DNA from 4 places in the Alteromonas sp. DY56-G5 genome. Region 3 is predicted to be linked to each of the others. Evidence: predicted binding sites of a transcription regulator. Region 3 holds the regulator's gene; each other region holds the start of a gene.
The links. The regulator sigma-54, encoded in region 3, starts transcription at its own class of promoters, with help from an activator protein. The targets are predictions, from matches to a motif close to GTTGGCACGNNNNTNGNNT.

Region 1: the regulator sigma-54 is predicted to act here: its motif matches at 4,813-4,831, upstream of NO989_RS12955 (DUF3192 domain-containing protein).
Region 2: the regulator sigma-54 is predicted to act here: its motif matches at 2,683-2,701, upstream of NO989_RS03235 (flagellar assembly protein T N-terminal domain-containing protein).
Region 4: the regulator sigma-54 is predicted to act here: its motif matches at 5,451-5,469, upstream of NO989_RS20430 (BON domain-containing protein).

What each region holds. Positions count from the first base shown of each region.
Region 1 is NZ_JANHZQ010000025.1:928-9,044, forward strand. Features, by position in the region: gene truC (tRNA pseudouridine(65) synthase TruC) at 1-550, opposite strand, end outside; gene NO989_RS12935 (YqcC family protein) at 543-887, opposite strand; gene NO989_RS12940 (DUF3549 family protein) at 1,098-2,147, shown strand; gene NO989_RS12945 (DUF3301 domain-containing protein) at 2,148-2,450, shown strand; gene NO989_RS12950 (GNAT family N-acetyltransferase) at 3,447-4,094, opposite strand; gene NO989_RS12955 (DUF3192 domain-containing protein) at 4,315-4,680, opposite strand; gene NO989_RS12960 (hypothetical protein) at 4,979-5,290, shown strand; gene syd (SecY-interacting protein) at 5,350-5,892, opposite strand; gene queF (NADPH-dependent 7-cyano-7-deazaguanine reductase QueF) at 6,038-6,898, shown strand; gene NO989_RS12975 (diguanylate cyclase) at 6,971-8,117, shown strand, end outside.
Region 2 is NZ_JANHZQ010000004.1:127,933-136,049, forward strand. Features, by position in the region: gene flgA (flagellar basal body P-ring formation chaperone FlgA) at 214-930, shown strand; gene flgM (flagellar biosynthesis anti-sigma factor FlgM) at 1,033-1,362, shown strand; gene flgN (flagellar export chaperone FlgN) at 1,402-1,833, shown strand; gene NO989_RS03230 (LPP20 family lipoprotein) at 1,980-2,465, opposite strand; gene NO989_RS03235 (flagellar assembly protein T N-terminal domain-containing protein) at 2,766-3,947, shown strand; tRNA gene NO989_RS03240 (tRNA-Arg) at 4,432-4,506, shown strand; gene NO989_RS03245 (hypothetical protein) at 4,639-4,764, shown strand; gene smrA (DNA endonuclease SmrA) at 4,926-5,513, shown strand; gene NO989_RS03255 (hypothetical protein) at 5,684-5,824, opposite strand; gene purL (phosphoribosylformylglycinamidine synthase) at 6,086-8,117, opposite strand, start outside.
Region 3 is NZ_JANHZQ010000029.1:50,678-58,794, reverse strand. Features, by position in the region: gene mgtE (magnesium transporter) at 1-781, opposite strand, end outside; gene NO989_RS14480 (HPr family phosphocarrier protein) at 956-1,228, opposite strand; gene rapZ (RNase adapter RapZ) at 1,228-2,073, opposite strand; gene ptsN (PTS IIA-like nitrogen regulatory protein PtsN) at 2,158-2,601, opposite strand; gene hpf (ribosome hibernation promoting factor) at 2,615-2,902, opposite strand; gene NO989_RS14460 (RNA polymerase factor sigma-54) at 2,933-4,414, opposite strand; gene lptB (LPS export ABC transporter ATP-binding protein) at 4,488-5,213, opposite strand; gene lptA (lipopolysaccharide transport periplasmic protein LptA) at 5,216-5,770, opposite strand; gene lptC (LPS export ABC transporter periplasmic protein LptC) at 5,739-6,317, opposite strand; gene kdsC (3-deoxy-manno-octulosonate-8-phosphatase KdsC) at 6,314-6,862, opposite strand; gene NO989_RS14435 (KpsF/GutQ family sugar-phosphate isomerase) at 6,863-7,843, opposite strand; gene NO989_RS14430 (calcium/sodium antiporter) at 7,846-8,117, opposite strand, start outside.
Region 4 is NZ_JANHZQ010000068.1:4,872-12,988, forward strand. Features, by position in the region: gene zwf (glucose-6-phosphate dehydrogenase) at 1-877, opposite strand, end outside; gene NO989_RS20415 (MurR/RpiR family transcriptional regulator) at 1,162-2,013, shown strand; gene pyk (pyruvate kinase) at 2,252-3,688, shown strand; gene NO989_RS20425 (hypothetical protein) at 3,819-4,196, opposite strand; gene NO989_RS20430 (BON domain-containing protein) at 4,808-5,416, opposite strand; gene NO989_RS20435 (endonuclease/exonuclease/phosphatase family protein) at 5,813-6,796, shown strand; gene NO989_RS20440 (hypothetical protein) at 6,814-7,362, opposite strand; gene NO989_RS20445 (glycosyltransferase family 2 protein) at 7,920-8,117, shown strand, end outside.

The sequences.
Region 1 (8,117 bases), on a different contig from region 3:
ATTTGCCCACAGGCTCAGGCACTTCGAATTTTGCCACTGACTGATACATAGTTGATGCAGGTTGTGGCGGCTGCTGCGGGCGCTTATGCTTGTCTGCAATTTTGTCGTAGCGGTATTTTAGGGCGTAATCGATATACCCTGTGTGATGCACAAAACCGCGAACTATAGCGTGATACGTTTTTACTACCTGCTTGTCCATCATCTGCTGTCCAAGCTTTGCTGCAATTTCTGAGCTAAAGCTAAACACCAGCACACCTGAAGTGGGTCGGTCTAAACGATGAGCAGGATAGACGTGCTGGCCTATTTGATCTCTGAGTGTCTGCACCGCAAACACAGTTTCGTGTCTATCAATCGGGCTTCTATGTACTAGTAGGCCAGGCGGCTTCTCAATCGCGATGATATGTTCATCTTGGTACAGCACAGGTAAATGAAGAGCATTAACGCTATCTTCCTCACCAACGTCTACCTTTCCTATTGTTTGCTCATCTGAATGCACAGTTAATTGGCCTTTTAAATCGTTCTGCATAGTGCGTTGTGTTTGCTCACCCAATGTCTCCATTGGCAATATTATCAATAACTTGAAGCTGGGACAGAGTGCGCTGATGCGCCGATGACAGATATATTTCTGCTGCAGGCGTAATTTGCATGGGTGGTAAAGGCATTTCCTGTTTCAACAAAATGCGCATTTTGGGAATAAAAATAAAAGCCAACCAACTCTCAAACGCTAAACAGTCGACCGCAAAAGGAACTGAGCTTTCCGTGGCATTTTTTAGGTCTTGTTCCGCAGGCTCTTCATTTGGCCAAATACCATCCTGATACATGTCTGTTTCTAATTGTATCAATGCTTTACTTAATGCTATGTGATGAGTGCTATTCGTTTTAATCACATCCTCTCCGCAACTCAAAAACGCTTCTATTTCGAAGCGCGCAGTATATCAGGGGCTAAAGGTCAACATAAGTCCACGTGTCTTATCGTTGAATTTCTTCTGCTGTGATACCATTACCCGTCTTTGTCGGCGGTATCTCATCGACGTGCCCCTTTGAATAGATGTGACAGCCTGGCAAATTTTGATTAAAGCAGTATTTTGGAACGAGTTATGAGCGCTAACGGTATTAATTCTATCAGCGAGTTTTTGTTACATGCAGGCACTGAATATCAGGTTTTTGATTTAGGTCGTCGCCTTGAACCCACCGATAGTCAAACCTTTCTAGAAATAGAAAACGGCAGTGCTTACGCGCCCTACCCTCGTCAGCAGCATGCGTGGTTCGGCATCGTCTTTTGGAATAAAAATGCCTCCACGCAACACTATATTTGGTTTGTGAAACTGCCGCTTGATGAGCAAGGCTTAGTGGTTGCCGCAGCAAGAAATCATTTTCTAGAGATTATTGTTGATGCACTAGGTCAGTCTGTTGCTGAAGATACTGAAAACGCGCAAACTCTGCCTGATAATCCTTATTCGTTTGTTCCCAATCAATCGCAGCTCGCTCAATTTAACGCACTAGTTAAACGCACCCTAAACCAACCTTTAAGTGAAGAGGCGCAGAAAGTTGAGGCCTACATTCAAACCCCACAACTGGTTGACTGGCAGCAGATATCCATGCAGAGCGTGGCCGACTTTGTACAAAGCCTAAGCCAACACCCCAAACAAGACAAATTAACGCAAGCAATTGAAACCAACACTTCACTCTACTCACAGGTTTTTCTTAACACATTGATGGAAATGAGTGAAAGCGTTTCTCTGCCTGAAAATTTATTAGCGGCGTATTTGGATGAGATAGATAAAAGTGACGAAATCAATTTAGCGGCGTTAAGAGGCACGTCAGAGGGTACCTTTAACCCGACCATTAACAACAAACTACTCGAACTATTAAAAAGCGAAAAGTCGCAGAGACTTGATATTTTAAGCGTTATTGCAGCACGTCATTTCGAGCAAATGGAACCACTACTGCTTAGTGCCTTTTTAGAGCAGGCGGCAAACGTTGATGAAAAAGAGGGTCATAAGGGCGCCTTATTCGCAGGCTTCTTTTCAGATTTAGTACAAGTCCCGAAGTTACGCAGACAAGTGCTAACACTCCTGCATTCCAAAGCCAACCCTCAGATTCTCAGCAATGCATTTCAACAATTGTTTGCACAAGCGAGAAAGTAAATGACGTTACTTGAGTTAGTGGTGTGGATGGTTATTGGGTTTACTGGCTATCAGTTTTGGCGCATTCGAGCCATTTCTGAGCAAACAAACACTTACCTAAAGCAATACTGCGATAAACACGGTTTACAATTGCTGAGTGTGGCAAGAGCTAAAACACGATTTTCATTCAAATATGGAAAGCCTGACTGGCACAGTGTATTCAACTTTGAGTTTTCGAGTAATGGTGAGGATCGATATACTGGGGAAGTTGAATTGATAGGTGTAAGGGTTATGCGAACAGAGGTGCCGCCGCATAGAGTTTAAGCTTCTATGTCAAAAAGCGTGAGCGGTTCTTAATTCACCATTCAGGTCAGGTTTTACATAACAAATGCATACGGATTGGTAATAAACAACGCAAAAAAAAGGGGAACCTAGCGGCTCCCCTTTTTCCTGGAATTTTGAGTATCCTTCTCCGCGATCCTTTGCGACTAAAATCTTCCCGATTAAAATCCGTATACGCCCCTTTCCATCTACTCTCGCGCCTTCCTGTGCGAGCTACACTTCCATGCGTAGGTCCCTTTCCTTTTTTCCTAAATTACTGCACATCCTACATGCAGTGTTCCTCATCCTGAGGCTGTCCTTGTCAGGCTCCGCTGACGATCCCTTCCTTCGTTCCATTTTTCGCTGCACATCCTGCTACAGCTTTGCTAATCCTTTAGCATGTCCTTCTTTCATCCTTGGTTTGCTCGTCCATGCAAACTAGAAATTCCTTGATGGCTCTCCTGCCGTTGGCTCCTTGCCTCTAGCTCCTTGCTAGCTCTCGTCCATTTTTCCCTGCTACATCCTGTATGCGAAGTCCTTTCACACTTTACGTCCCTGAATTCCTTTATATCCTTTAAAATCCGTTTCTAACATCCTGTAAATGCAGTGTCCTATCTGCTTTCCTTTCCCTTTCCCCACTGCCTTGTGGGAGTCTCATCCTTAAGTTGTCCTAACTTATTCCGTTGAAGATCCTTGACTCAATCCGTGACTCGTCGTGTTTCCTTGTGACATGTTCATAGTATCCCTTCCAATTATTACCGCCATATTGAATTACAGAGATTTAAGAAAGATTCTTGTACGACTTTTGACTAATTTTTAAAAACTTCAATACAATCAATGACCTTATACTTTAGTATAAATTAATCTTTCATCATTTAGGTAAGATCACTCACAGCGTTTGTAGGAAATGTCTTACAAACGCTGTCGTAAATTTGGTGTAAAGATAAGAATTGCAACTGGTGAGGCTTTGGTAGGAGTATCAAATCGAATAAAAAAGCATCATTTTAGCCTGAACATCACCTCACCGTTCACATGAGAAAGGCTTAGTTGTCCTACAACCTGATAATTGTCATCGTTAAAGAAAGCGCGATGTTTTTCTATAGTCACGAATACCGAAACACCCTCACTTTTTTCATCTTCCTCTACCACGCTATCAATAGCGCCAAGTAAAATATGCCCAAGCCCATGATGTTGATAATCTGGATGCACTGCGATGAAACTCAGCATGTGGAAGTTATCGGCGGGAACTAATGCTCGCACTTTTTCTTCTTTCTCTAGCATTTGCTTTGTACCGAACAAACCTGCCGTTAAAAGCATCCGCAATCTCCAGTGCCAGTAACGTCCTGAACCAAATGCTGCATCGGGCGCGGTCAAGCATGCAACGGCAATAAGCCGCTCATCATCGAACAGGCCAATCATCGGCTGCTCTGCAACCCAAAATGCATTGAGCTCTTCACGGATAGCTGACCGTAGACGGCTTTCATAACCTTCTTTTTCTGCTTGGAAAATGTCAATGAACAATGGGTCATCTACATACGCATTGTAAAGAATAGAGGCGGCAACTTTGAGATCATCTACAGATAGATAGATGGCTTTAACCGTGTCTTGCAAGGGGGCTATTGCATTATTAATAGCATCAGTATTCATCAGGGGCTCCTTGTACGCAAAGTTATACAGCTGCTTTTACCCATTTAAACAAAATGAGAGAAGTGGACACTACCGCACAACTTTTATCATTGCGCCAACCACCCACTTAAACTGATTAAACTTTAGCCTACGCGAAAAACCCCTGCATGTTAACTTTTTATTAACATTTAAAAACAGTTAGTAATGCCTACTTTCGTAATCAATTACCAACTAACGATTATTAGTGCATTAAGCTATAAGCACTGTCACCCCAGCCAACTAAGTTTCCATTTCTGAAAACCAACGGCGTACACTCGTCTTTTGTGGTGATACCATCGCCCATCGTTTTTTGAGTTCGGTAGTAAAGTACGCGATATGTGCCGTCTTGCTTTTCGAACAGTTCATTGAAATCCGCAACGCCCATTTTTCTCAATACACTTTCGTAAGTTGTCCCTGTTTCAAGATTCGCGATGTGTTTACGATTGTTAAACTCTCTGTCTTCCCAATCAGCACCATAGTGACTATCTGAACCGCCACCTACTGATACGACACAACCTGAAAGCAAAACTGAAGATGCCAAAGCTACTGAAAGAAGAACCGTTTTCATGTGAATTCCTTAATTATGTGTGTTGTTTTTATTCGATACTACGCCTACTTTGTGAACCGACACTGAATAGACATAAATGCGCTAACGTAAGAACCACTGCGTTTATGCGTGATAATGTAAGTTATGGTTGGTAAACAAGATTAAGGCCAAAAATTAAATCATTGATTTTTATACCAATCTTAATAACACCAATCTACGAAGGCTTTGAAAAATAGTGAAATCAGTAACTTATTAGTGAAATTGACTACGTAGACAGGCTACACTGCTAATATTCATGACTTTCAACCATTTTCGTATTATGAGTAACGCTAACCTGCAGCAACTTCACGTTTTGTGCCTTCAAATGCATAAAGAAGGAAAAACACCGTCCGTAGGCATTTTACGTGCAAAAGCTCCCTTTAAGGTATCGGTAACCGAAGCTATTGAAGCGATTAAGCGATTTAACACACACAAACCTAAGTTAGAGGTATCTAAGGACGAAAACGTAGCACAACATAATCCTGTTGCCACAACTGATGAGCCGGGCAATTTGCATGCACGGGTAGAGACGTTAGAAAAAGAAGTGGCGGAGTTAAAGCGGGCGCTACATCAAATTATTAACGCCCAATAGCTTTTAGTCTTGCAGGCCGGTAATTTTAGGTCTGATTGACGTCAGTCAAAGCATTAACGTCATATAGCAGGTGTAAGTTGCTCAATAAACACCGCAAGAGATGGCGCAAGAATTTTGGCAGGCTCTCTGCCAACCTGCTCAAGTGCCACTTCGCCACTTTCGTTGACAACGGTTAAAATAAAATCTTCTTCGTCAGTTAAACCAAAAAACAATGTTGGCGCTTGCCTAAGTCTTTGCTTCATCAACAAATGCCCAATCAAGTTTTGCTGTAATCTTTCAAAATCTTCGGTATTGAAAACTTGAAGCAATTCACAGCGACCTTGCGGGGCGTTAGCCTTTAAATTATCGCTGTAGTAACGAGTAAAATACTCGCAGTAGTCAGGATTTAGCTTTAGCGATAATGCCTCTTCAACATTACTGAAAGACTGCACAGGCGATTGAAGCGTAGGAGACCATCTAACAAGCTTACCGTCTTGCGCCGTCGTCTCATAGCACGGCGAGGGCCACTCGCTATCAAATGCTATCTTGAGTCCCTCGCCCTCGGCCTGTTCGACATAAGATGATACAAATTTATCTAATTGTGCTGAAATTGTTAGAGCCATTATGACGTTACCTGCGTATTTTTGGGGTACACTATACAACTAAACAGTTAAGTCAATACTGGGGTTAATTCTACTGCGCCGTAAGACTGTGTGTCGCTGTGCAGTTCAACAATTTAAATCCCGCGTAGATACATAAAAGGTTCTTATGTCGACGGACAACTCACCTCAAAAAATTACTATCTCTGCACCTGATGACCTCTCCTTAGGTAAACAGGTTGACTATGAATTTGAATATAATCCTGACTTGTTGCAAGGCGTGCCGCGCAGTCTAAGTCGTGATACGTTGAACTTGGCCGGCTCAGGTTTACCTTTTGATGGTATCGACACTTGGACAGGATACGAACTTTCTTGGCTTAATTTAAAGGGTAAACCTAATGTGGCAATTTTAGAATGCCACGTTCCTATTACCTCAAAGAACCTAATCGAATCAAAATCATTTAAGCTATATTTGAATAGCTTCAACCAAACAAAATTCGCTTCAGCAGAGGACGTACGACAAGTGCTTCAAGCGGATTTGTCAGCGTGCGCAGGGGAGCCTGTCGAGGTAAAACTAATTCTTCCAGAGCAGTTTTCTTCGCTACAATTCCAAGAATTTACCGGAACCTTGTTAGATAGTCTGGATGTAGAAATCGATCAATATTCCCCTAATACTCAATATTTGACTGTTGCGAAAAATGAAACAGGTATTCAAGAGACGCTTGTTTCTCATTTACTTAAATCTAATTGTTTAATCACAAGTCAGCCAGATTGGGCTAGTATTCAAATAAGGTATGAAGGAAAAGCTATTGAACACGAAGGGCTTTTGAAATATCTAATTAGCTTTAGGCAACACAACGAGTTTCATGAGCAATGCGTTGAGCGCATTTACAACGACATCATGCAGCATTGTCAGCCAGATAAGTTAACCGTTTGTGCGCGTTACACACGACGAGGAGGTTTAGATATCAATCCTTTCCGTTCAAATTACGAAGCGCCTTATGCTAATCATCGTCAAGCACGTCAGTAATATAACGGTGAAGTACCTACCAACGCTACCTAAGCCGCGGCAGTAATAGCGAATTAGAACAAAGACGAGATTATGGAAGCAAAACAACTACAAACCCTAAAACAAAATAACGCGCTTCTTTGTCAGTTTATTGTGAAACTCTCAGCATTTTATGAGGGCTTCTCGGATAAGATCGATACTGAACTTAAGGTGTTACGAGGCCACCTTTCAGGCACACCTAATTTTAGTCTTGCCGCTGTGAGCATAGAGAAACTCAACAAATCACTTCAGCATCAAGAAATAACGCTTAGAAAATACAGTGTTGATACTGTTTCATCGCTAGAAGATGCAATGAAACAACTACAGAAAATTGTATTTGAAGATACTGAATTAAAAGGGTTAACCACGCAGGAATTGATTAAGCTAAATCAACCTGTAGGTGATATCTTCAGTATTTATAAACTTTACTCAAAAGCCATTGCGCTTCACCGCATTGCGCTTAACAAGAAAATGGTTGGACTTGAGCCATCTGAAAACACAGAAACTAAGTCCACCAACAATGAAAGCACATCGGCTCGTTCGATTAAAGATGATAACCCTCACTACCGTTCTATTTTGGTTGAGCTTAATCACCTTATTGCTTCTTATGCGCAAAAAAAACCTAACGATCAGCAACTCAATGATATAAAGCAACGTCTTGATGAAGGCATGGATGAAGACCAGCTGCTTAAAAGCTGCGTTGTAATTTTGCGCATGATCGTTCAAGACGCTATGTCAGAGGCGAGCTTAACAGGAAAAGTGATTCAGAGTCTGCACCGTTCATTAGGTGAAGTGAGTAGCGACGTCAGCAATACGATCCAAGGCAGCCAAGCCCAGTTCGAGCAGCGCCAAGCTGGTAATGAGCAACTTAAACGTGACATTATTCACATCGAAGAAGCCGTATCGGAAAGCAGTTCTCTAGAAGCACTTAAGGAGCAGACACAGTTTCGCGTAGAAAAGCTTGTGACTACGTTAAGCGAGCAACAAAGCAACGATCAGCAAGGTCAAGAAGCGCTAATGGCACTGCTCTCCTCTATGCAATCGCGAATAGATACACTTCAGCAGCAAACCAGCGTCTATAAAAAGAAGCTGGCCGAACAAGCAATGCAAAGCCGCACCGACCCCCTCACTCGGCTTCCAAACAGGCAGGCGTATAATGAGAGACTAGAAGCTGCTTTCACTAAATTTAAAGAAAATGGTG
Region 2 (8,117 bases), on a different contig from region 3:
TAAATTTTTGCAGGTCAAACGACAGAAAAATGACACTAAATAGCATTTTTCAGTCTTTAGTAGGGTTTATACCTTAACTTAGTCAATGATCCTGCGTTGACGCTCGTGCTTGTAAACCTTATGGATTTACTTTGGCTGTTATTTATTTGCACTAAGCAAACCGGCCGTATTAAGCATAGTCAATAACTTGTAAACTGAACACGAAAAGTCATGATGAAAAATATGAACGCCAAAACGCGCCTTACATTCACACGATTACTGTCATTGACCGTTTTCAGTGTGCTTTCTATGAACTGCTTGGCGACACAAACCAATCACAAACAGGTTGAAGAAGGCGCAAAACAATACCTAATAACTCAACTTGCTGATAATACGCAGGATACTAGCATTGATGTGTCTATTGTGAAGATAGACGATAGGATAAATATTCCTGACTGCCCAACTGGGTTCGAATACAATGCGTCGCAAGAAGCGCTGAGCCAATCGTATATATCAGTTAGAGTGAGCTGCAGAAATAATGAATGGTACCTTTTCACCAGCGGGCAAGTAACGCGTACCAAAGAAATTGTTGTCACTCAAGGCGCAATAAGTCCAGGAACCGTACTGACATCATCGAATCTGTCTCTGGCAAAAGTTGATGTAAGACGATTACGCCATACCGCATTTACTGAGCTAGAAGCGCTTATTGGGGCTAGAATAAAACGCCGAGTGACTGACGGACAAGCTATACAGTCAAATATGCTGTGCTTTGTGTGCAAAGGCGACAGAATTACCATAACTGCTGAGGTAGCAGGGATGGAAGTGAAAACAGCCGGAATCGCTCAGCAAGACGGTGTCGTTGGTGACAATATTAAGGTAATTAATGCCAGTAGCCAAAAGGCGGTGATAGCAAGAGTCGCAAGCCCTGAAGAAGTCGTGATACACTTATAAACGAGGCAGCGAATACCTACTTTTTTGTTCACAATTTAGCTAAAGAAATTAGCCAAAAGGCCGATATACTTTACAGAGGCGAAAAAGTAGTGAGGACTAATTATGGCAATTAACAATATAAACAATGGGTTACCGAAAACACCCGTTGATAATGGAAAGGTTGCGCAGCAAAACCAAACGCAGCAATCTCCACAGCAGGCATCAACACAGGCTGCGCAAACCGCATCAGCTCCTCGTCAGGATTCTGTATCGTTGACGCAATCTGCTCAGCAGCTCAACCAGGTTCAGAAGAAAGGTTCGGAAGCGCCTGTGAACCAAGATAAAGTCGATCGCCTTAAGCGAGCGATTCAAAGTGGCGAGTATAAAGTTAATCCTGAAGTGCTTGCCAACAAGATTGCAAAACTAGAAGGTGAGATTTTTGGCGCTAAATAGTGAGCGACAAAACTCGTAACTAACCAGAAGAGAGCTAACGTGACTGAACAAGCAAGCCAATTGACACAAGCACTAATAAAGCAAGTGGAGCAACTGTCTTCACTTGCCGTATTGCTTGAAAAAGAATTGCAACTTATCAGTTCGCGAGACGCCGAATCTTTAATGAATTTGTTAGACGAAAAGACAGCACTGTTAACGTCTATTCAGGCTCTCGATGGAAGCATTGAGCGCACAATTAGCGATCAAGGCTCAATGTCAGAAGAAGATGATGCATTAATGGCTAATGCAAAGAAACTTCTGGACGATTGCAAATACCGCACGCAGGTCAATCAAAAAGCCGTAGAGCAAGGACAGCTACGCCTCACACACTTACGTAACTTGATGATGGAAGTTCGTGCCAAAGAATCGCTCACCTATGACAAAAAAGGAAAGCCGAAAGGCGGGACTTTAGGGTCGGGAGTGAGCGCCTAATTTTTTTGCGATTTCAGTAAACTCCACTCAGCGAGCTTTAGCCATTAAGCCTTAACCGATAAAAGCAAATTATATCTCTGTGAATTTGCGCATTTTTTAAGACTTCACGATACAGCTACTTGCGCAAACTGCCCTTTCGCTAACGTTTAATAATACTTTACATCCTTTATTCGACGCGGTTTTGCGGTCGACAGATATATATCGTAAACCTGCTGCATATCTAAAGCGAGTTCGGTGACGTATGTATCTTCACCTACCGGATAGGCTTTTACAACTTCAGCGCCTCTAATGACCCCCTCTACAGATGCTCGCAATGTTTCGCTATCTATAACCAAGTGAGACAGAGACTGGTTGCCCTCAATTTTTTGACCATAGACTTGTTCAGTTAGCTCTCGGTATGCATCTAATTTTGACGCTTTCATCGCCATTATAAGCTTCATGCTGTCGCTTTCGCCATGCTGAGAAGAAATTGGCGCATAGCCTACCGCCTTGAGCACGGGATAGCTTTCTGGCTCTATTGTTTCCCACTCAACGTGTTTATCAATAATGCCGCATCCACCAGTGCTTACTGCTAAACCAAGAAAGCAAAACAGTAACAGCGATTTTGATTTATGTATTTTTTTCAAGCACATAGTTTCATTTCCAAATTGCATTATTAATAAAATCAAATGTGTAGTTACGCTGCTCTCGTCGGCGGCAGCTTTGTTACTACGATATACCGCCATACTCGCGGTAGCAGATTTTGACATATCTAAACTGACGCTTTTTACAAACCTTTAGCAAGATACGCGTTGCAAGATATGTGCAAGATATGCGCCCGATTGATTTAACGGCGACGAAACCACATCAACTGGCACTCTTTTCGCATACTTCGCCTTATAAACCGGGCGCTTTGCATAGCGCAGTTAGACAAAAACCTCCAGAGGTGTGCGGTGCGACATATTAGCAAAACAACGCTGATAACTATTTTAAACGCTGTCGTGGCGGTAATTTGCCTGTTTGCATTTTTCGTTGGGCAAGCACATGCCGTGTGGTACGAGGCTACAGGACAGGCCGTGGTGCGAAATGGTGATAAAGAAACTGCCAGACATGCGGCTACCCAAGAGGCACTTAAGCAAGCCATGCTTTTTGCAGGCGCGTCAGTTCATAGCGTCGCCAAGCTTACAAATGGTCTTCTTAAAAATGAAGAGATGACCATTCGCTCTACCGGCGAAGTTGAACAATTGGAACTAGTTAATGAAGTTTATAGCGGCGATGTGATTACGGTGAGTATTCGCGCTGACATTTTTCCAAGAGGAAAAGTCTGTGCCGCACAAAATGACCAAAAACACTTCGCTACCACACATTTCAGGGTACGTAACAGAACGCAGCTAACACAGGGTAATATCCCCAATTTCGATGCTTCATTCACCCAGCAGTTAGCGCGGGCCATGCGAAATAAAACCGAAAACCTAGATATTATCTATATCGCGCCACATACTGCAAAATTTGACAGTCGGTATACTGACCAAAATGTACGCACGCTTTCAGCACAAAGTAATACTCAATTTGTGTTGGTGGGCATGATAGATGATTTAAGCGTGACACGGGAAGAGGCTTCGGTTTTTACACCGTGGCGTGAGGGTACTTCTAGACGCTCCTTTTCTATGACCATTCAAGTCTATGACGGCATTAATGGAGGCCTGTTGTTGACTAAGTCTTATCAGAATCAAGGAGAGTGGACATTCGACAGATTCGAAGATGTTGATGAGTTTTCGACAAAATTTTGGCAGTCGCTTTATGGGCAAACCGTCAACGCGACAATAGCAGAAGCGATTGAAGACATAAAAGAAGCCACTGCCTGCCAGCCGATGACAGGTAGAGTGATTAATGTTGCCGGCGATAAAATTTCTGTATCTTTAGGCAGAGACAATGGCATTTCTGAAAAAGATGAACTATACCTTTATCAAGCTAAAGAGATTGTCGATAACCGTGGCCGTAAATACTTACAGTACTCGCTATATCCTGGCAAATTTGTAGTGAGTAGTGCCTACGGTAATTCGTCTCTAGTAGTAAACGAAGGTGCAGGAATTATCGCAAACATTCAGGAACACGATTTTGTAGTAAAAAAATAGTCTTTCTCGATCTGCCTCAAACAGTTTAGAGTTCCTAGTTTATATAGTACTTTCGTCATCTAAGTGAATTAATTGCCTTTGGAAATGTATCGAATATCAATTACTTCAAGCATTGAATAAAGCGTATCTATAATCTTTTGCTTCAATTCGTTTTTGTAAGAATCCAAACTATCATAGGGAATTTGTTCAACAAAACATGCTGTTTTGTCCACCAGCGGCATATAAAATTAACAAATTGAACAATCCCCATACACTGCTCTTTAGATTTACGAGACTAGCGGTACACTTTGATATTTAAAAATACGCTGACCATAGCCAAAGCCCTCGTATCTACGAGGGCTTTTTATATGCATTACAAAACCAGGCCATGGGCTCATTACTTTCACGTCAATGACAGAGACGTTCTTCTCATAGCGCTGCACCTTGTTGACAAAGGGTTTCGTATTTTCCCGAACTACGTATAATAAAACTCCCTACGCATTAGGTCCCCATAGTTTAATGGATAAAACAAGGCCCTCCTAAGGCTTAGATGTTGGTTCGATTCCAGCTGGGGACGCCATTAATTGCGCAACGTTTCTGCTTTTTAGTAAAGATGCTTATACACACCGTCGCCTGTAATATTGAAGAATTTATTATACTTTGGTTGTAATTTAGCCAATTTAAGTAATACTCTTCAAAACAGGAGAGCATTATGACTTTCGATTTCCCCCCACCTGATAACGCTGATAGTTGTGCCGAAACAGCTGAGCAGTGCCCATTTTCTGAAGAAGAGTGGGATGCTATTGAAGCTTTAGCGGAACCCGGTGCCATTTACTAAACGATGATTTTTAGAATTTAATCCCCACTTTATAATTACACTGCAATCGACGGTGCTGCTGTTCGTTGCGCCCGGTGATATATCGAGCGGTTATGCTCCATAGACCAACGGGGCAGAAATAGCGTATAAAAGATAGAGAAGTAGCTTATACGGGGATTAATATGAGCCAATTTGAAAACGACGATATCGATTCGTTTTTTGCAGAAATGCAAGATGTAAAACCAATCGCTTCAGATGATAAGGCTTTATTACACGATCCTGAAAAGGCGCTCGCTGAAAAACAAAAACGAGCGGCTAGGCAGTTAAGCGTCCGCGAAAAACTCGCTAATCCACTGAGCATGGAAGGTGTAAAGCCGGTACCCCCTGATGATTTCATACACTTCCAGCAGCCCGGTATTCAAGACGGCGTTTTTAAAAAACTTCGCCTTGGTAAATACCCTCTAGAGGCCAACGTAACACTTTCAGGGAAAACCTTAGAACAAAGCCGAGACCTGGTTTATAGCACCATTAAATCTAGTCACGAACGCGGGGTTCGTGCACTGCTCATAAAACATGGAACAGGTGAAAATAGCAAACCCTTTCCCGCTTTGAAAAAAAGTTATGTTAACCATTGGCTAAGAGAACTAGACGAAGTCATTGCCTACCATACGGCTCAACCGATGCACGGAGGCTTTGGTGCTACATATGTGCTTTTGAAAAAGCATCCGCAGCAGAAATTAATTAACAGAGAAAAAAATAAGAAAGGATAAAATGAGAGGCAATAACTCGTTGAGTCAGCTTTGCTTTTTTGGGCTTGTCTTTAAGTATAGCTTTTAGGCTTTTCTCATGAAGCGCTATATGCTGAACGTTTTTATTGTCCCCTAATGATTAACGCCCGTATCAAGCAACTTGATACGGGCGTTAGAATTTTTCTTTCAGACTACTTAACTGAAGACTGCACACTTAGCGTTGTTGGAGCTTCGGCAGACTTCGCAGATGTGCTAAAAACAGCAGTTACGAACATCAGCACTACAGCTACAGCCACTCCGGTTAAGCCAAACCCTTTAGAAGAACGATTCATCGGTCGTCTCTTATTATTTAAACCAGCTGGCACATGCCTTTCACTGGTACAACCCTAACTCAACTCCTGTAACCTAATTGCATTCCTTGCTTGCACTACAATAGATCAGTGACAAACTGATGACAAGGGCAAAAATCAGATTTTTGACACTTTGCCAAAGCTTTGACGCCTATTTATGGTATGTGCATTTATTAAACAGTATTTTTCTAGTGACTAAAACAGGGGTTTCCCCCCTGTTTTAGTCAAAATAAGCGTGTTTTATTACCCAACAAATTTACGGGCATTTCTAAAAATACGCATCCACGCACCGTCTTCTTGCCAATCGTCTGGACGCCACGAGTTTGCCACGGCTCTAAATACACGTTCAGGGTGCGGCATCATAATAGTGCTTCGCCCGTCCTGTGAAGTTAAGCCTGTGATCCCTTGCGGTGAACCGTTCGGGTTTGCAGGGTATTGCATGGTTGGCTTGCCGTAGTTGTCTACATAACGCATCGCCACCTGCGCGCCTACTTGTGATAGCGCGTTGTCATTGGCAAATTCTGCCTGACCTTCACCGTGCGACACCGCAATAGGCATACGCGAACCTGCCATGCCATCAAGCAGCACAGACTTAGATTCCATCACTTCGACCATTGCAACACGGGCTTCAAATCGCGCCGACTGGTTAGTCACGAAATGTGGCCAGTGCTCAGTACCAGGGATCAGTGATTTTAGGTTAGATAGCATCTGACAGCCGTTACACACACCTAAGCTGAACGTGTCGTTACGGTTGAAGAAACCTTCGAATTGATCGCGAGCCATACTGTTAAACAATATAGATTTCGCCCAGCCTTCACCTGCACCTAATACATCACCGTAAGAGAAACCGCCACAAGCCGCAAGGCCCGCAAACTGTTCAAGAGTAATGCGCCCCGCCAACACGTCACTCATGTGCACATCGATAGCATCAAAGCCTGCACGGGTAAATGCAGCCGCCATTTCTAGATGTGAATTAACACCCTGCTCTCTTAATATCGCCACTTTTGGCTTAACGCCTTTGGCAATATAAGGCGCCGCAACGTCTTCGTTTACATCATAAGACAACGCCGCATGCAAACCTGGGTCGGCAGCATCTTGCTTGGCTGCGTGTTCTTGTTCAGCGCACTCTGGATTATCGCGAAGCTTTTGCATTTCAAACGTGGTTTGTGCCCACGTTGTACGCATTGATACGCGGCTATCTGCAAGTACAGCAACGCCATCACGACTAAACTCAATCATGTCTGTGCTATTAAGCGTACCGATATTGTGAGTCAATTCAGTTAAACCGAATTCAGTCAGTACTGCGTTAACGGCATCCATATCGCTTTCAAGCACTTGGATTACGCCACCTAGTTCTTCATTGAACAATACGGCAATGTCGTTTCCAACTAGGCTATCAAGGTTAATGCTTACACCTGTTTTACCAGCAAAGGCCATTTCAGCAACGGTGGTAAACAGGCCACCGTCTGAACGGTCGTGATAAGCACACACCAAGCCTTTTTCAATTAACGTCTGCATTGCGTCAAAGAAGGCTTTAAGGCGATTTGCAGAGACCACATCCGCTGGGCTATCACCAAGCTGAGTATAGACTTGTGCCAGGCAGCTTGCGCCCAAGCGATTTTTCCCTTCGCCCAAGTCGAGTAGCAGCAAGCGGCTTGCGCCTTTGTCTGTACGTAGCTGAGGCGTTAGGGTTTTGCGAATATCTTTTACTGCGCCAAAGGCAGAGATAACGAGTGATAGCGGAGAAGTCACCGCTTTATCTTCACCGTTTTCATTCCATGCGGTTTTCATCGACATAGAGTCTTTACCCACAGGAATGGTTAGGCCAAGCTCTGGGCAAAGCTCCTCACCCACTGCTTTAACCGCTTCATAAAGACCCGCATCTTCACCTGGATGTCCAGCTGCTGCCATCCAGTTTGCTGACAGTTTAATGCGCTTAATATCGCCGATGTTTGCTGCGGCAATATTGGTTAACGCTTCACCCACAGCAAGACGTGCAGACGCGCCGTGCGATAGTAACGCGACAGGCGTACGCTCACCCATCGACATCGCTTCACCGTGGTAGGTGTCAAACGCTGTTGCAGTAACCGCCACATCTGCCACTGGCACCTGCCATGGGCCTACCATTTGATCGCGACTTACAAGGCCGGTAACCGAACGGTCGCCAATGGTGATAAGGAAGGTTTTCTCTGCCACGGTAGGCAAAGATAAAATGCGATTTGCTGCATCACTTAAGGTAATGCCTGACTCGTCTAGTGCTGGCGAGCTAACCTTG
Region 3 (8,117 bases):
CGTCCTCACGAATAATATCAACCACGTCATCAATGGTAATTCGGCCCACTAAGCGATGGTTTTCATCTACAACAGGTGCTGAAAGCCAATTGTATCGCTCGAACAGGCTTGCCACTTCGTCGTCTGGCATATTCACAGGAATCGCTTCAGATTCCTCGTCCATAACGTCAGACACTTTATCGTCGGTATCTGCGGTGAGTAAACGGGTAACCGGAACAATACCAACAAGGTTATCAGTTCGGTTTACCACGTAAAACGTATCCGTATTCTCAGGTAGCTCGCCTTTTAAGCGGATATAGCGCAAAACCACGTCAATGGTCACATCTGGACGTAAAGTGATGGTGTCGGTGTTCATAATGAAACCAGCGGTTTCCTCACCGTAAGACAGCGCTTGCTCTGCGCGCACGCGATCTTGTGCATCCATCGAATCTAGAATATCGGCCAATACTGGCTCGGGAAGGCTGCTTAGCGTCTCTGCTAAGTCATCGGTATCCATCTCTTCAAGTGCGTCAACTACATTAGCGGGAAGCATTTTTGTAATGATACCGTTTCTAACATCGTCAGACAGTTCTTCTAAAATGTCGCCGTGAAAGTCACCATCAATGAGCTCCCATAATTCGTCACGGGTTCTGCTAGGGCTAGATTCAAGAATGTGGGCGACGTCTGAGGGCGGTAATTCAAGCAGAAGCTTACGTACAGATACGAATTGACCGTTGGTCAACGCAGCGTTGAGTGCGCGTAACTGAGTTTGTACGTATTTAGAAACAAGCGCTTCTGCCATAAGGCGTTATTCCTACAAGCTAAAAGATGAACAATGCAGGCCATAGAGCCTAAGTGGGCGTAGAATATCGCAATTATAATGAGTCTGTCATGATAATTGCGTAGGTTTTGCGCAGGATTTTAAGATAACTGCGCTAAGTGTTGATTAATTGGTCAATGGATTGGGCAAGTAAGACTATTCGTCTTCGTTAAATCTGCCCTCAATAAGCTCTTCAATAGCTGCAAGCGCATCAACAGCATCACTGCCGTCCACAATCACGTCTACCTGTTCACCTTGATGGCTTTCAAGCATCATTAATCCCAATACACTGCTTGCGTCTGCTTCTTTATCGCCTTTTTTTAAGATGATTTTAGCGTCGAATTGATTAGCCAGTTTAACCAGTTGGGTCGCCGCTCTTGCATGCAACCCTAACTTATTGACGATAGTTAGCGTTTTTTGAATAGTCATTACTGATTCAGCTCTCTATGGCGAATTTGTACATCAGGGTGTATTTCACTGAAGGTTTTCGACAGGGTCTGTGCGATATAAACCGAACGGTGTTGGCCACCAGTACAGCCAATCGCTACGGTTACATAACTTCTGTTATTGCGCTCTAAATGAGGCAGCCATGTCGTTATTAAATTCTGAATTTGCCAAATGAACTTGGTCACTACAGGCTGCGACCCCAAAAATACTTCTACTGGTGCATCTAATCCGGTCAGGTGTTTAAGGTCGGGCTCCCAGTGGGGGTTAGGTAAAAAGCGGGCATCAAAAACGTAATCCGCATCTTTAGGAATACCGTGCTTAAAGCCAAACGACTCGAACACAAGCACAAGGCGTGAGCTTTTCTTACCCAGGATACGCTCTCGAATTAACTCTGCCAGTTGGTGAATGGTAAGCTTATCTGTGTCTAAATATAAATCTGCGCGTTCAGCAATAGGAGCAAGTAGGGCAGACTCGGCTTTAATGGCTTCTGAAAGCGATTTATTAAGCTTGGCGAGAGGGTGAAGACGACGTGTTTCGCTAAAACGCTTAACCAGTACATCATCGCTCGCGTCAATGTAAACAATGGTCATCGACCACGAAGAAGGCAGGTAGTCTAGAATTTCTACCAAATCGTCAGGATTTTTAGGTAAGTTTCTCACATCGATACTTACCGCAACCTGATCGTACTCGTCAACAACTGTATGGGTTAAGGTGGGAAGTAAGTTTACCGGGATATTATCAACACAGTAATAACCTAAATCTTCCAATGCGCGAAGTGCGACAGACTTACCAGACCCCGAACGACCACTGATTATTATCAGCTTCACCTACTTTCTCCCTAATACTCTGGTTTTATCACATACGCGTTGTTGAATTAGGCGCCTACTAAACGGTTAATAGGCGCTTAATGTTTAACTTAATGCAGATAGAATATCGTCGCTTGTCGTTGCGCGACGTATTGCTTTAATCGTTTCTTTGTCGCTTAGTTTACCAGCCACGGTGGCCAGCGTTTGAAGGTGTCCTTCGGTCTGTTCCTCAGGAACGAGTAGCGCAAAAAAGATGTCTACGGGTTTCTCGTCAAGGGCGTCGAAGTCGATTGCTGGCGTGCTGGTTACAACAATGGCGATCACTTTTTCAAGGCCCGGCAGGCGTCCGTGGGGTAAGGCGATACCATTACCAATGCCTGTACTACCCATACGCTCTCGAGCCATCAAACTGTTGAGTACCGTTGCCTGATCAATGTTCTCGTTTTGCTTGGCAGCGATATCAGCGATGATCTCAAGAATTCGCTTTTTACTATTACACTGAACCGCACACTCGGTGCGGTCCAGACTTACGATGGCTTGTATATCCATGCTTAATTAACTACTAATGTTTTTTCAGTTTTTCCTTATGCTTGATTACCTGCCGGTCGAGTTTATCAACCATGCTGTCAATCGCCGCATACATGTCGGTATTTTCTGAGGATGCGAATACTTCAGCGCCACTTAAATGAACGGTCGCTTCGGCTTTTTGATTTAATTTTTCAACGTTCAGGATGACATGCACATTAGAAATGTGATCAAAGTGACGTTCAAGTTTGCTGAACTTCGTATCGACATAATTACGCAAAGAGTCGGTGATTTCGACATGATGACCAGTAAGGTTGATTTGCATATTTCGTCTTCCTTATATTATTAAGCCCGATTAAATAAGGCTTTTGCGTTGGTTCGACGGCGGGATCGACAACGATTCCCGGTACTTTGCTATTGTTCGCCGGGCAACTTTAATGCCTTGTTCGGCCAACAATGAAGCAATCTTGCTATCACTCAGCGGCTTGCTAGGCTTTTCAGCGGCCACTAATTTCTTGATCAATGCACGAATCGCTGTAGATGAACATTCACCACCAGACTCTGTTGCAACGTGGCTTGAGAAGAAATACTTCAATTCGAAGATTCCACGTGGCGTATGCATGTACTTTTGCGTTGTCACTCGCGAAATAGTGGATTCGTGCATATCTACCATTTCTGCGACATCATTTAGCACCATTGGTTTCATCATTTCCGGGCCGTGCTCAAAAAAGCCCATTTGCTGCTGCACAATGCAGTTTGCAACCTTCATTAAGGTTTCGTTACGAGATTCAAGGCTCTTTATGAACCACTTAGCCTCTTGCATGTGTGAGCGGATGAATTGTGAATCGCTACTATTCTTGGCACGGCGACTCATTGCAGCGTATTGTTGATTTACGCTTAATTTAGGCAGACTGTCGGGGTTCAGCTCAACCACCCAACGGCCATTTTTCTTGGTTACTGAGACATCAGGAATAACGTACTCAGGCTCTTTAGTAACTAAAGCACTACCTGGGCGAGGATTCAAGGTTTGCAGTAAACGCATTGCCTCGCGTAGCTGATCTTCTTTCAATCGGCTTTTACGCATAAGCGTACGATAGTCTTTGCTGCTCAGTAAGTCAGAGTACTCTTCAATCAGTTGCTTTGCTTCAGCAAGCCACGGTGTGTCTTCTGAAAACTGGCGCAATTGCACCATCAAACATTCTTGTGGAGAGCGTGAGCCAGAACCAATAGGGTCGAACATCTGAATGCGCTTAAGCACACATTCTATTTCGTCCATTTCAATCGGCTCTTCCATATCATCATCGTTAACCGCTTCTAAAATATCATCAAGGGTAACGGTTAAATAACCTGACTCGTCAATAGAGTCGATGATTGCTGTAGCGATTGCGCGATCGGTATCCGAGAAGTGGGTAAGGCGCATTTGCCAAAGAAGGTGCTCTTGAATATCTTCAGTAGTCTCACCTTGGAAGATTTGCTCGTCGTCATTGGATGGACCCGGAGCTGGCGAAGATGAAGCAGAGTAGTATTCGTCCCATGTGCTGTCGATTGGCAGCTCATCGGGAAGATCGTTTTTCTCAAGTGCATCGCCGGCTTCTAGTGTGTCACTAGATGCAGAAGCAGTGGCCTCAGAGCCGCTGTCATCGTTGTCGATATTGTTCTTTTCTAGTTGCGGCTCGTCGTTACCTTCTTCAACTTCTAATAGCGGATTAGAATCGAGCGCTTCTTGGATCTCTTGTTGAAGATCAAGTGTAGAAAGCTGCAGCAGTTTAATGGCCTGCTGAAGCTGTGGTGTCATGGTAAGTTGTTGGCTAAATTTTAGCTGTAAAGATGGTTTCATCTACGTCTTATTTAAATGCTCTAAATTGAATATACCAGAGCGAAACTGAAAAATGGCAATTCGGTTACATTAACTATAGCCTGAATTGTTCGCCTAGGTATACATCCCTTACTTTTTGATTACTTAAAACCTGTTCCGCCGTTCCTTGCGCAATAAGCTCGCCATGACTCACAATGTACGCCTTTTCACAAACATCCAATGTCTCTCGTACGTTATGGTCTGTGATAAGGATTCCAATACCCCTATCGCGAAGATGTTGTATTATCTTCTTTATATCATTAACTGATATTGGATCAACACCAGCAAATGGTTCGTCTAACAAAATAAATTGCGGTTTTGCTGCCAGAGCGCGGGCAATCTCAACGCGACGGCGTTCGCCCCCTGACAAACTCATCCCCGTACTATTACGTATATGGTTAATATTAAATTCATCAAGTAGCGCATCAGCTTCTTCTTCTTGCTGTTGTGAATTTAAATCTTTACGGGTTTGCAAAATGGCCATGATATTTTCATGCACTGTGAGCTTTCTGAAAATAGAGGCTTCCTGCGGTAGGTAGCCAATTCCGCGGCGTGCGCGCTCGTGCATGGGCTGATGAGTTAGCTCATTGTCGTCGATTTCAATCTTGCCTTTATCCAGATTCACTAAACCAACAATCATGTAGAATGTGGTGGTCTTACCAGCGCCATTTGGGCCAAGAAGACCAACAATTTGACCCGTTGAGACAGACAGACTTACATCTCGAACAACCTGTCTTGACTTGTAAGCCTTAGCAAGATTTTTAGCGCTCAAAGTTGCCATTGCTATTCATTGCCCTCGTTGTCTTTTTTGTCTTTCTTAGACGAAGTTTTGCGAATGGTCTCAGGTGTGAATACTGTGGTCACTCGACCCTCACCATCCTTACCTGCGCCGCCAGTCGCTAGCAATTGCTCGGTAATCATATCGAACGTGATGTTGTCACCCTGTACTTTACTGGTGTCTTGTTTCAACTCTGCGTTTCCAGCAAGAGAAATCGTTCGGTTCACCACTTCATAGCGTATTTCATTAGCTTTTGCCGAAACTGGCGTGCCGTCTTCCAATTGCTGGGAATAGCTTGCAGGCTTTCCTCTAGCAATAAATATTTCACGACCACCACCGTCAGTGGCAATTACTTCCACTTCGTCAGCTTCAATAACCAAAGAGCCTTGAGTTATGAGTACGTCGTCTTTGTACAACGCGGTTTTATTTTTACCGTCGATAAACTGGGTGTTCGAGCCTATTTTTATGGGCTGCGAAAAATCATCTTCACTGGCGTGTACCGCACCGCTAGCGATGGCAAGCAATAAACTAGTTGCTAGGGGAATAAGTGGTTTGTACATGATCTAAAAGCTCGTATTCTTGTGTGCGTAAATTCGCGTTAAACCCATTACTTAAAATGACATATTGGGTGCCCAGTATTTCAACGGGTTGGTCAGATGTCATTTGCTTGGTTTCTAAATTAATTTGAATGTACTCGGTCGATATACTTCTGACAAAGTCATCGCCAGTTTGGTTCTCAATATTAACTTGGTTTTCCAGCTGGATTAGCTCGTTATTGTATAGTGTACCTTCATCAGCGGTTACCACCCATGGTGATGACGCGTTTTCTGTATAAAGGGTGTATTTAGGTTGCTGAAACAATACAAAGCCAAGCTGGTCGTAATGCTCCATCGACTCTGCAAATACTTTGTGATTTAACTCACCGTCTTGATTGTACAGCGTAGTGGTTAGATTTTTTGCTTTGTAGGCGGGCTTTAGCGCATCGTTTTCACGATTCCCCTGCGTTTCAGGCTGCTCTTCCATCCACGTAGGGATGTACATCAGCATCGCCAGAATAAATAGCGCCGATATACTTAATCCTAAGCGATTAAAGCCAAACAGGCTCATACACTAGCTCCAAAAATCTCATTTGCTACCCCTTTGGCCTGCAAAATGGTATCCGATATTTCTCGGACCGCGCCAAACCCTCCGGGAAGGGTCGTAATCCAGTTTGCTTGTTTTGCTACGTAAGGATGGGCATCGGCAACCGCAATTTTAACCGCAACGTGCTTGTACATACCCGTATCTGGCATGTCATCACCTACCGCAGCCACTTCGTCAGTGTTTAACTCAAGGTGCTTCATCAGGTCGCTAAGCGCGTCTGCTTTATTCTCTTCGCCTTGAATTATATGTGCAACATTCAGTGCCTTCATTCTATTTTCAACAATGGCAGAGCGACGTCCAGTAATAACCGCGACATTCACTCCATTGCTCACTAGCGCTTTTACACCATATCCATCACGGGTATGGAATGCTTTAAGTTCTTCACCGTCGTTACCTAAGTAAATTCGGCCATCTGAGAACACACCATCAACGTCGCATACCAGCAACTTTATCTTGGCTAGTTTTGCGAAAAGCGAGTCATTTATTTCCGTGTACAAGGTGGTTGTCATTTAAAGCACTCCTGCTTTTAGTAGCATATGCATGTTAAAAGCCCCAACAGGTTTGCGCTTATCGTCAGTAACCATTAACGCACTAATTTTATGGGTTTCCATCAAATTCAGGGCTTCTACAGCCAGCTGACCTGCGGTGGTAGTCTTGCCGCCTTTAGTCATTACTTCTTCTACTGTCGCACTGTGTACGTCTACGCGGGCATCGAGAATTCGTCGTAGGTCGCCATCCGTAAAGACGCCTGTCAGCGTACCGTCTGCCGCTATCACGCCTGTCATACCCAACCCCTTTTTAGATATTTCCAGCAGTGCGTCAGCAACAGAAGCACTGGCATGGACAAGGGGGATATCACTGCCGCTTTGCATGATATCGCTAACTTTAAGCAGAAGTTTTCTGCCTAAACTGCCGCCTGGGTGCGAAAGCGCAAAGTCATCTGAGGTGAAACCTTTTTGGTCGAGCAGTGCTACCGCAAGCGCATCACCCATAACCAGTGTGGCGGTTGTGCTTGACGTAGGAGCAAGACCTAGCGAACACGCTTCTTTTTCAACGCTGATATCAAGCACGACATCTGCGTGTTGCCCTAATGAACTGGAAGCACTGTTGGTCATGGCGACCACCTGTATGCCTAAGCGTTTAACTACGGGCAATAAGTTAACGAGTTCGTTAGTCTCGCCAGAATTAGAGATGGCGAGTAAGACATCGCCTTTGCTTAGCATGCCCAAGTCGCCATGGTTGGCTTCACCAGGGTGCATGAAAAATGCAGGAGTACCTGTACTGGCAAGCGTAGCGGCAATTTTATTTCCGATATGCCCAGACTTTCCCATACCACTCACGACAACTTTACCCTTGCAGGCAAAGAGAATATTACAGGCAGCGATAAATTCATTGTTTAAGCGCTCTGCCAGATTAGCAATAGCTTGAGTTTCAATTTCAATAACGCGCTTCGCTGAGTCGATATAGTTCATCTGAGTTTGTGTATTCATGATTATCCGAATAGCCAGAATTGATAGCCGATAAAGCAAGCCAGAAGTATGAATCCATTTGTTCTTGATATTGTACGTTTGCCGATTAAATCGAAGCTGAACAAGAACAATAATAATGTTAAACCAAGCATTACGTACATATCTCGGTTGTAAACGTCAGGGTCCAGGATACCAGGCGCGATTAACCCGGGCATGCCAAGTACGGCAAGCAGGTTGAAGATATTTGAGCCGATGATATTACCCAGTGCTAAATCGTCTTCACCTTTAAGTACAC
Region 4 (8,117 bases), on a different contig from region 3:
TAACAAAACCTGATGTGTATTGTCCGCGAACTGTACTTTCGTTAATGTTAAACGAATTAATTGGGCGCAATGCCTTAAGGACTTTGAGCTTTTCATCACGGATGCTGTCGGCATCAAGGGTTGTAGGCGGCTCCATCGCAACCAAACTTAGAATTTGTAGCAAGTGGTTTTGCACCATGTCACGCATTTGTCCCGCGTCGTCAAAGTAACCCCAACGCCCTTCAATACCCACTGACTCTGCAACTGAGATTTGTACGTGGTCAATACAGTTGTGATCCCAGTTTGTTGCAAAAATAGAGTTAGCAAAACGAAGCGATACTAAGTTAAGTACCGTTTCTTTACCTAGATAATGGTCAATGCGGTAAATCTGTTTTTCGTCAAAGTATTCAGCAACTTGTTCATTGATCACTTTAGACGATGCCAAATCGTGACCGATTGGCTTTTCAAGCACTACACGAACACTTGAGTCGATAATTTTGCAGCTATGTAGGCCGCGACAAATGTCGCCATAAATAGCAGGCGGTGTAGCTAAGTAACACACCATGGTGCGAGTTGGGTCAACGTGGTCGTCTAAAACGCAGTAACTTTCCACATCTTTCATGTCTACGCATGCGTAGTGCAAACGCGCTTTCATTTTTTCCCAAGTGGCTTCACACAAGTTCTTCTCGCCAAACTTGATTAGGTTGGCATGAACTTCTTCAATATAAGCATCCAGCTCCATTTCTTGACGCGCAACACCCACAATAGTGGTGTCTGGGTGCATCAAGTTTGCTTTTTCAAGCTGATATAAAGAAGGCAACAACTTGCGTCGTGAAAGATCTCCCAGTGTACCGAAAAGTACAAAATCACAGGGTTCGTAGGAATTATCCAATACCATATTCGTCGACCTTTTAAATGTATGTGTCCGCGGCGTATTGTACAGTTATTTACAACACTAACGACTATTTTTACCGTATAGTTAACACCAAATGTAGTAAAATTACAACTTGTACCAACTATAGGATCTGAATCTTTACTGTTTCCCTCAGTTTACCCTCATTTAACCCGATTGAAATAACAAAAATTGTCAAAAAATTACATTTTTCTTGTCACAGACGTCACATTGGGTACTATTACGGGTGTACCTTACAATAAATTGTGCTAACTAATTGCTATATCTGTATGAACATTTTAGAAAAAATCACACAAAACCAAGCGGCATTCAGTAAATCTGAGAAAAAGGTAGCTGAAGTAATTCTAGCTAACCCACAAACGGCCATTCATTCGAGTATAGCAACCCTCGCTAAGATGTCGGATGTTAGTGAGCCTACCGTAAACCGTTTCTGCCGAAGACTTGATACTAAAGGCTTCCCAGACTTTAAACTGCATTTAGCGCAGAGCCTGGCTAACGGAACGCCTTACGTAAACCGCCATGTTGATGAAAACGACAGCCCAGACGAATATACCAATAAGATATTCGAATCGACCATGGCGTCCCTGGAAGTGGCTCGCCAATCTGTGGATGTGAACGTGGTAAATCGCGTTGTTGATTTACTTACACAGGCACAGAAAATTTCATTTTTCGGCTTAGGCGCTTCAGCTTCAGTGGCACACGATGCATTAAATAAGTTTTTCCGCTTTAATGTTCCAGTGGTCTACTTTGAAGATATTCTGATGCAGCGCATGAGCTGCATGAACTGTTCAGATGGCGATGTTGTTGTTTTGATTAGCCATACGGGCCGAACTAAAAGCTTAGTAGAAATAGCGCAAATTGCCCGCATGAACGACGCTACTGTAGTAGGAATTACCTCAGCAGATAGCCCGCTGGCACAAGAATGCAGTTACGTGTTATCGCTGGAAGTGCCAGAAGATACTGATATGTATATGCCTATGGCGTCTCGCATTGCGCAGCTTACCCTCATTGACGTGCTTGCTACTGGATTCACGTTACGCCGTGGTAATAAGTTCAGAGAAAACCTTAAGCGTGTTAAAGACACACTCCGGGGTTCACGATACGAAAAGCGCGGCGATTAAATCGCCATTACATTGATCATAGTCGCATTTATTGCCGTAGCAATGAACGGCTAATGAAGCCAGAAGAACGCCTAACTGGTCGAGCCAGTTGGGCGTTTTTGTTTATTTCATTCACATTATTGTCAAATTCAACTATTATTCTGTAATAAAATTACGTAAAGCGATTACAGGTATTATCCCACTGTGGAATACCTAACACTTTTTGTCTTTTCTAACATAGAAACAGCGACGGAATCACATGACCAGAAGAACGAAAATTCTTGCCACCCTAGGACCTGCAACCGACTCTCTTGAAAAAATCCAGGCGCTCATAGCGGCAGGCGCGAATACAGTGCGTATGAACTTTTCTCATGGGCAGGCTGAAGATCATATTGAACGTGCCAAGCGCGTTCGTCAGGCTGCAAAGAACTTAGGTAAATACGTAGCTATCTTAGGCGATCTTCAAGGTCCTAAAATTCGTGTCGCTCGTTTTTCAGAAGGTGCTGTTCACCTGGACGTAGGCGCTAAGTTTATCCTAGACGCAGAGCTTGGCCGCGATGAAGGCAATGTTAACCAAGTAGGTATTGATTACAAAGCGCTTCCTGATGATGTATCTGCAGGCGACATTCTTCTTCTTGATGACGGCCGTATTCAGCTTCGCGTAACGGGCGTTGAAGGTCGCAAGGTGCTTACTGAGGTCACCGTAGGTGGTAAACTTTCAAACAATAAAGGCATAAACCGTCAAGGCGGTGGGCTTTCCGCTGACGCGCTTACCGATAAAGATAAAGAAGACATCAAAACCGCGGCAAAGATTGGTGTTGATTACCTTGCGGTCTCATTTCCTCGAAGCGGTGCAGACCTGAATTATGCTAGAGAACTTGCTGAAGCAGCAGGTTGCTACGCAAAAATTTGTGCGAAGGTTGAACGTGCTGAAACGGTAGCTTCTGATGAAGCCATGGACGACATCATTACAGCATCAGACGCCGTTATGGTAGCCCGTGGTGATTTAGGTGTTGAAATTGGAGACGCAGAACTTGTTGGCGTTCAGAAAAAGCTTATCGCCCGCTCTCGTCAACTGAACAAAGTGGTTATTACTGCGACTCAAATGATGGAGTCGATGATTGATAGCCCCATGCCAACGCGCGCAGAAGTAATGGACGTTGCGAACGCCGTACTTGATGGCACTGACGCGGTTATGCTTTCTGCTGAAACTGCCGCGGGTAACTTCCCTATCGAAACGGTTGCTGCTATGGCCCGAGTGTGTGAAGGTGCAGAAACCCATCCAAGCGTTAAAATCTCTAAGCACCGCATGGACCAGCAGTTTTCATCTACTAGCGAATCAATTGCCCTCTCTGCTGTATACGCTGCAAACCACTTGCCAAGCGTTAAAGCGATTGTAGGTTTAACTGAAAGCGGAACTACGCCAACATTGATGTCACGCATCACTACAGCTCTGCCAATTATTGCAATGTCTCGTCACGAATCAACGCTAAATACAATGGCACTTTGCCGTGGCGTTAAGCCGGTTTTCTTCGACTCATCTAACAGTGAACCTGGCAAATTGAAGTACGATGTCATTGCATCACTTAAAGAAAAAGGCTTAGTGAAAAGCGGAGACAGTATCATTCTGACTTATGGCGATGAAATGGAAAAAGTAGGCGCAACTAATACCCTTAAAATCGTAGAAGTCGAATAGCAACGAAAACAACATTAAAGCGAAGCTTAATGCTTCGTTTTTTTTGCCTGAAATTTGTGTGGATATGAAAGTCAAAAATGCCCCTTACGTTCTCAAAATGTAAAGGGCGTTTTCAATAATGATGTTTGGGCTAAATTGCCTGTGCGGTATAGCTCTCTGTCTCTTGAGCGATATCGTTCGCATATTGAGAAAGATGGTGGCTAAGGATGTTCTCAGCGCGCTCAACAAACTCGTCACGTTTAAATTTCCAGCCTCTTAAATCAGCTTGTTTTGCCTGCTTAACATAAAAATCTAAGCGTGTTTTTCTAAGCAGATGCGCCTTTTTGGATAGATCAAACTCTACAAGTGATAATGTCTGTTCAACTTTTACGATATCTGCGTGAACTGTGCGTTCAGCGTCATCAGCTGTTGCTTGGCTAATTGAAAGCTTACCCTGCCCGAACAAACCAATTAATGCTATTACAACTGAAACAACTATAGCTGAATAAACCCACTTTAAAACGTTCATGCCTCACTCCTTGACCAATTGTGAACTGCTCATATTCTGAAGAACAACTTATTTGGTAAATGATCTTGGCGCTGAAAAGTTAGTGTATGCCAGTCAGCGCGCTAATTTTAATTACTATGTGTAATTTGAATTTGCAGCTTCTATACCACAATATATTTCTTTGTATTTCAGTAAGATATAAAACAAGACTGCTACTACGAAATGTATTGAAAGAATTTTCTACACACTTTAAGAGAAATTTTCCGTGTCTTTGCTTTAGGCGTAATCAAAGCCCTTCCGAACAAAAGTTAGCGAAACGGCCTCAAGTAAACAGCAGATAAAGAATATAGTGTTTAGTGCCTCTTCGGTGTTACCAAAAAGTTCATTTATTGCGCTAAATATTGCCGTGTGCATAGTCATCAGTATAAGTAGCATTGCTAAGCGATTGTCTATGAAAAAGTTTAAATGTCTAAAATAAAAATAATGCCTTTTGCCTTCTCGTTATTTGACGTTTCCGTTACACCATGGACTACGCCGGCACTATGTCGATGTAATGACCGGCCTACCTTGCTTATGTTAGGCAAGAAAAAAGGGGCGAATGCCCCTTTTCATTAAGTCGAGTAAAGAAACCATTAGTTCATTGCGGTTTCAGTAACTACGCGAAGGTTGCTTTCAACATCCTTGACATCAGAAGCATTCTTAGCAATTTCTACAGCTAGATCACGCTCAGCATCAGAATCAACGTCGCCAGTCAGTGTTACTACACCGTTTTCTACGTCAACATCGATGTCGAAACCTGAGATATCGGTATCCATGAGAAGACGGGTTTTGATTACTGTGGCGATTTTGGCGTCAGTTAACTCGCTTGTGCCTTCGTCAACAGTATCTTCCATGTCATCTGACATGTCGCCTTCCATATCTTTGTCAGAGACAACCGTAAGCTTATTGTCTACAGACGTTACACCGTCAATATTCGCTACTAGCTCTTCCGCTAGCTTTTTATCAACAGAGTTCTCAACCTTACCAGTAAGAACGACATTACCGTTTTTAACGTCAGTATTAATGTCGAATGAATCAAGGTTACCATTGAACAACAGCGTTGCTTCTGCTTTGCCATCAATCCATGCGTCTTTGGCACCTTTCTCCCATTTATTACTTGTGCTGTCTGTGTCCATGTCACCTGCATATGCAGCTGTAGTCAAAGTTGTAGCAACAATCATAGAAATAAGTGAACGTTTCATAACATTTCTCCTTTGTCGAAACTCGTAGATAGTCATGCCAATTCCTTGCCAACAAAATAAGATATTGTTTTATATGATAAATATTCAGTTCCAGGGCTAGTTAAGTATTTTTTGTTTTGCAAACTTTGCCTTTGTTTGAGAACTTTTTACTTAACTCTGTTAATGCCCAAAACTCGTCAACGTCACTTAAGAAAGCACCTCTTAATTGTACTAGGAAATAACTCTTCGCCGTTGCCCGCCACCTTGTTGCAGTGATACCTAGGTTAAACTTATTTCACAAAGCAGCCGTAGTTATAACGATTCGTATCGCTTCACTAGCTGCCATTAATTTAATCTTGCAGACAGAAGCAACAGGTGGAGTGTTTTTCGTTAATTTAACTCAAGGACCAACTAGACATGGATACTGCACTTACTGCTGTTTCAGTCTTATTTATAGCCGTAAGCTGGGCCCCTTTGCTTCCTTCTTCTCATTGGTTAGTAAGAGTGTGGGAATTTCCGCGACTACAAATAGCAGCTATCATTTCTTTGCTAATTGCTGGGCATATTTTTGAATCAACCTATTACGCACAGATAGATAGCCTAGCAGTAATTATTGTCGCTGGATTAACAGTTAGCCTTATTTATCAGGTTATCTGGATCATTCCTTATACCCCTCTGTATAAAAGAGAAGTTAGGCACGTCGAGGTTGAGAGTGCGAGCCAAAAGCTAAGTGTTTTATCAAGCAATGTGTATATGCCTAATGACGATTTTCGCAAGCTCATTGAACATGTACGTAATAAGCAACCTGATTTTCTCGTAACGTTGGAATCTAATGAGAAGTGGCAGAAAGGCATCAGTGAAATTGAATCTGAATACCCGTATCGTAAATTTTGCCCACTCGAAAACCTCTACGGTATGCATCTTTATAGTAAGCTTCCCTTTGAAGAGGTCTCATTGCGATTTCTAATAGAAGAAGATGTGCCGTCTATGAAAGTTAAAATCAATCACCACGGACAAGATGTCACGCTATATTTTCTTCATCCAAAACCACCAAGCCCAACAGAAAACACGTATGCAAAGCCCAGAGACGTAGAACTTAATGTTGTGGGGGAAGAAATAGCTGAAACAGAGGGCCCTATTGTCGTCGCTGGCGATCTTAACGATGTAGCTTGGTCACCTACTACCAGAAAGTTCAAGAAAATAAGCGGACTTTTAGACCCACGAGAGGGGCGCGGTTTTTTCAATACATTTCACGCGAAATATCCTTTAGTGAAATGGCCGTTAGACCACGTATTTCACTCGGAACACTTTGCATTGGTCAATATAGAGAAGCTTGAAAGCATAGGCTCAGACCACTACCCGCTTTATACTGAACTAGCGCTAATCACGGACAAAGATTAATATTCAAGACTTTAACTTTAATGAAAGCTACGGTGTTTGACACACCACATGAGGCTATCACACGCCTCCTCACGCTTTTTAAAGTGGGCCAGCCCTATTAGCTTGTTATCCCGAGGCCAAACCGCTTGGTTAAGCACCTCATGATCTTCTGCCGATAGTTGTTCGCTATCTAACACAATCTCAACCGCTTTTTTATTGGGTTTTATTAATGTGGGGTTAGCTTCTTTGACCAGAGCAGAGTTCACACAAATATACTCTCTCTTAACAGGATCTCTCACCACGCCGATGTAGTTGTTGTCACAAATTATAGCTGGCCAGCCTTCCGTTATTCTACTCTGTCCAAACATTACGAGTGTAAAAGCAACAAGAACGAAAAGTGTTAAACCGATAAATTGAGCGCTCAAATCTGGTGCTACGCTTACAATAACGCCGACAACAGCTGCGAAAAATATCCAGCCGCCAAATACCCTGCGCATAGCATTTGGTGAGATACCAGATATAACATCAACCACCTTTAATGATTGTTTGTCATAGTGTCGAATAAATACAGACGATTGTGATTCCACAGCCTTTGTCCACCAGAAAAAATACGAAATTCAGAAATTAATACGTTACAAGTAAGGCTGAAGATTTACCTACACTCTGAGTGAGTAAAAACCAATAACATGAGATTAGTTCTACTCGAAAGAAAACGTGTTAAGCAATATTTGTAGGAATATTTAAACTATTGAATTGTAATGTTTAACCTACTAACCAAGCATATCAAAATATGTGGGAACGGCAAAGCAATTACGCGCTAGATGCACAGTAAAAACAAGACTTATGAAAAGAAGCGTCATGTTAAACTGCAAATAAGAACAAACCACCAAAAATTAATATAAAAAACTGCTATTAGCCTCGATACATTCGTTTGTAAATTTTTCTCTCCCTTTGCACCTCTTGCTTGTTTTGGCGCTCAACCATTGCTAAAAATTTTCAAAAACATAACTTGATAACAATTCTTTTATCTAACAATCAATAATTTACAAAAAAAGGAACACTCTTTGCTTGTACGAAAGTATAACGTTCAACATTTCATGTCGTCGTTATTACAGGTTCAACAAATTAGAAAGGGAGGAAGAGTATGCGTTCACCGATAAGTGCAGTAACTATTGTTAAGAGCAGAACTGAGAAGCTGACCAATTTGATAACTCAGTTAGAGCAATGCTCTCCAACGCCAGATGAGCTAGTCATTGTTTGGATGGCACCTCCTTCTGATTTGTCACTCGTACGCAGTGACAAATTCGACATTGTTCACAAGTTTGTGACTCAAGATGCGCTT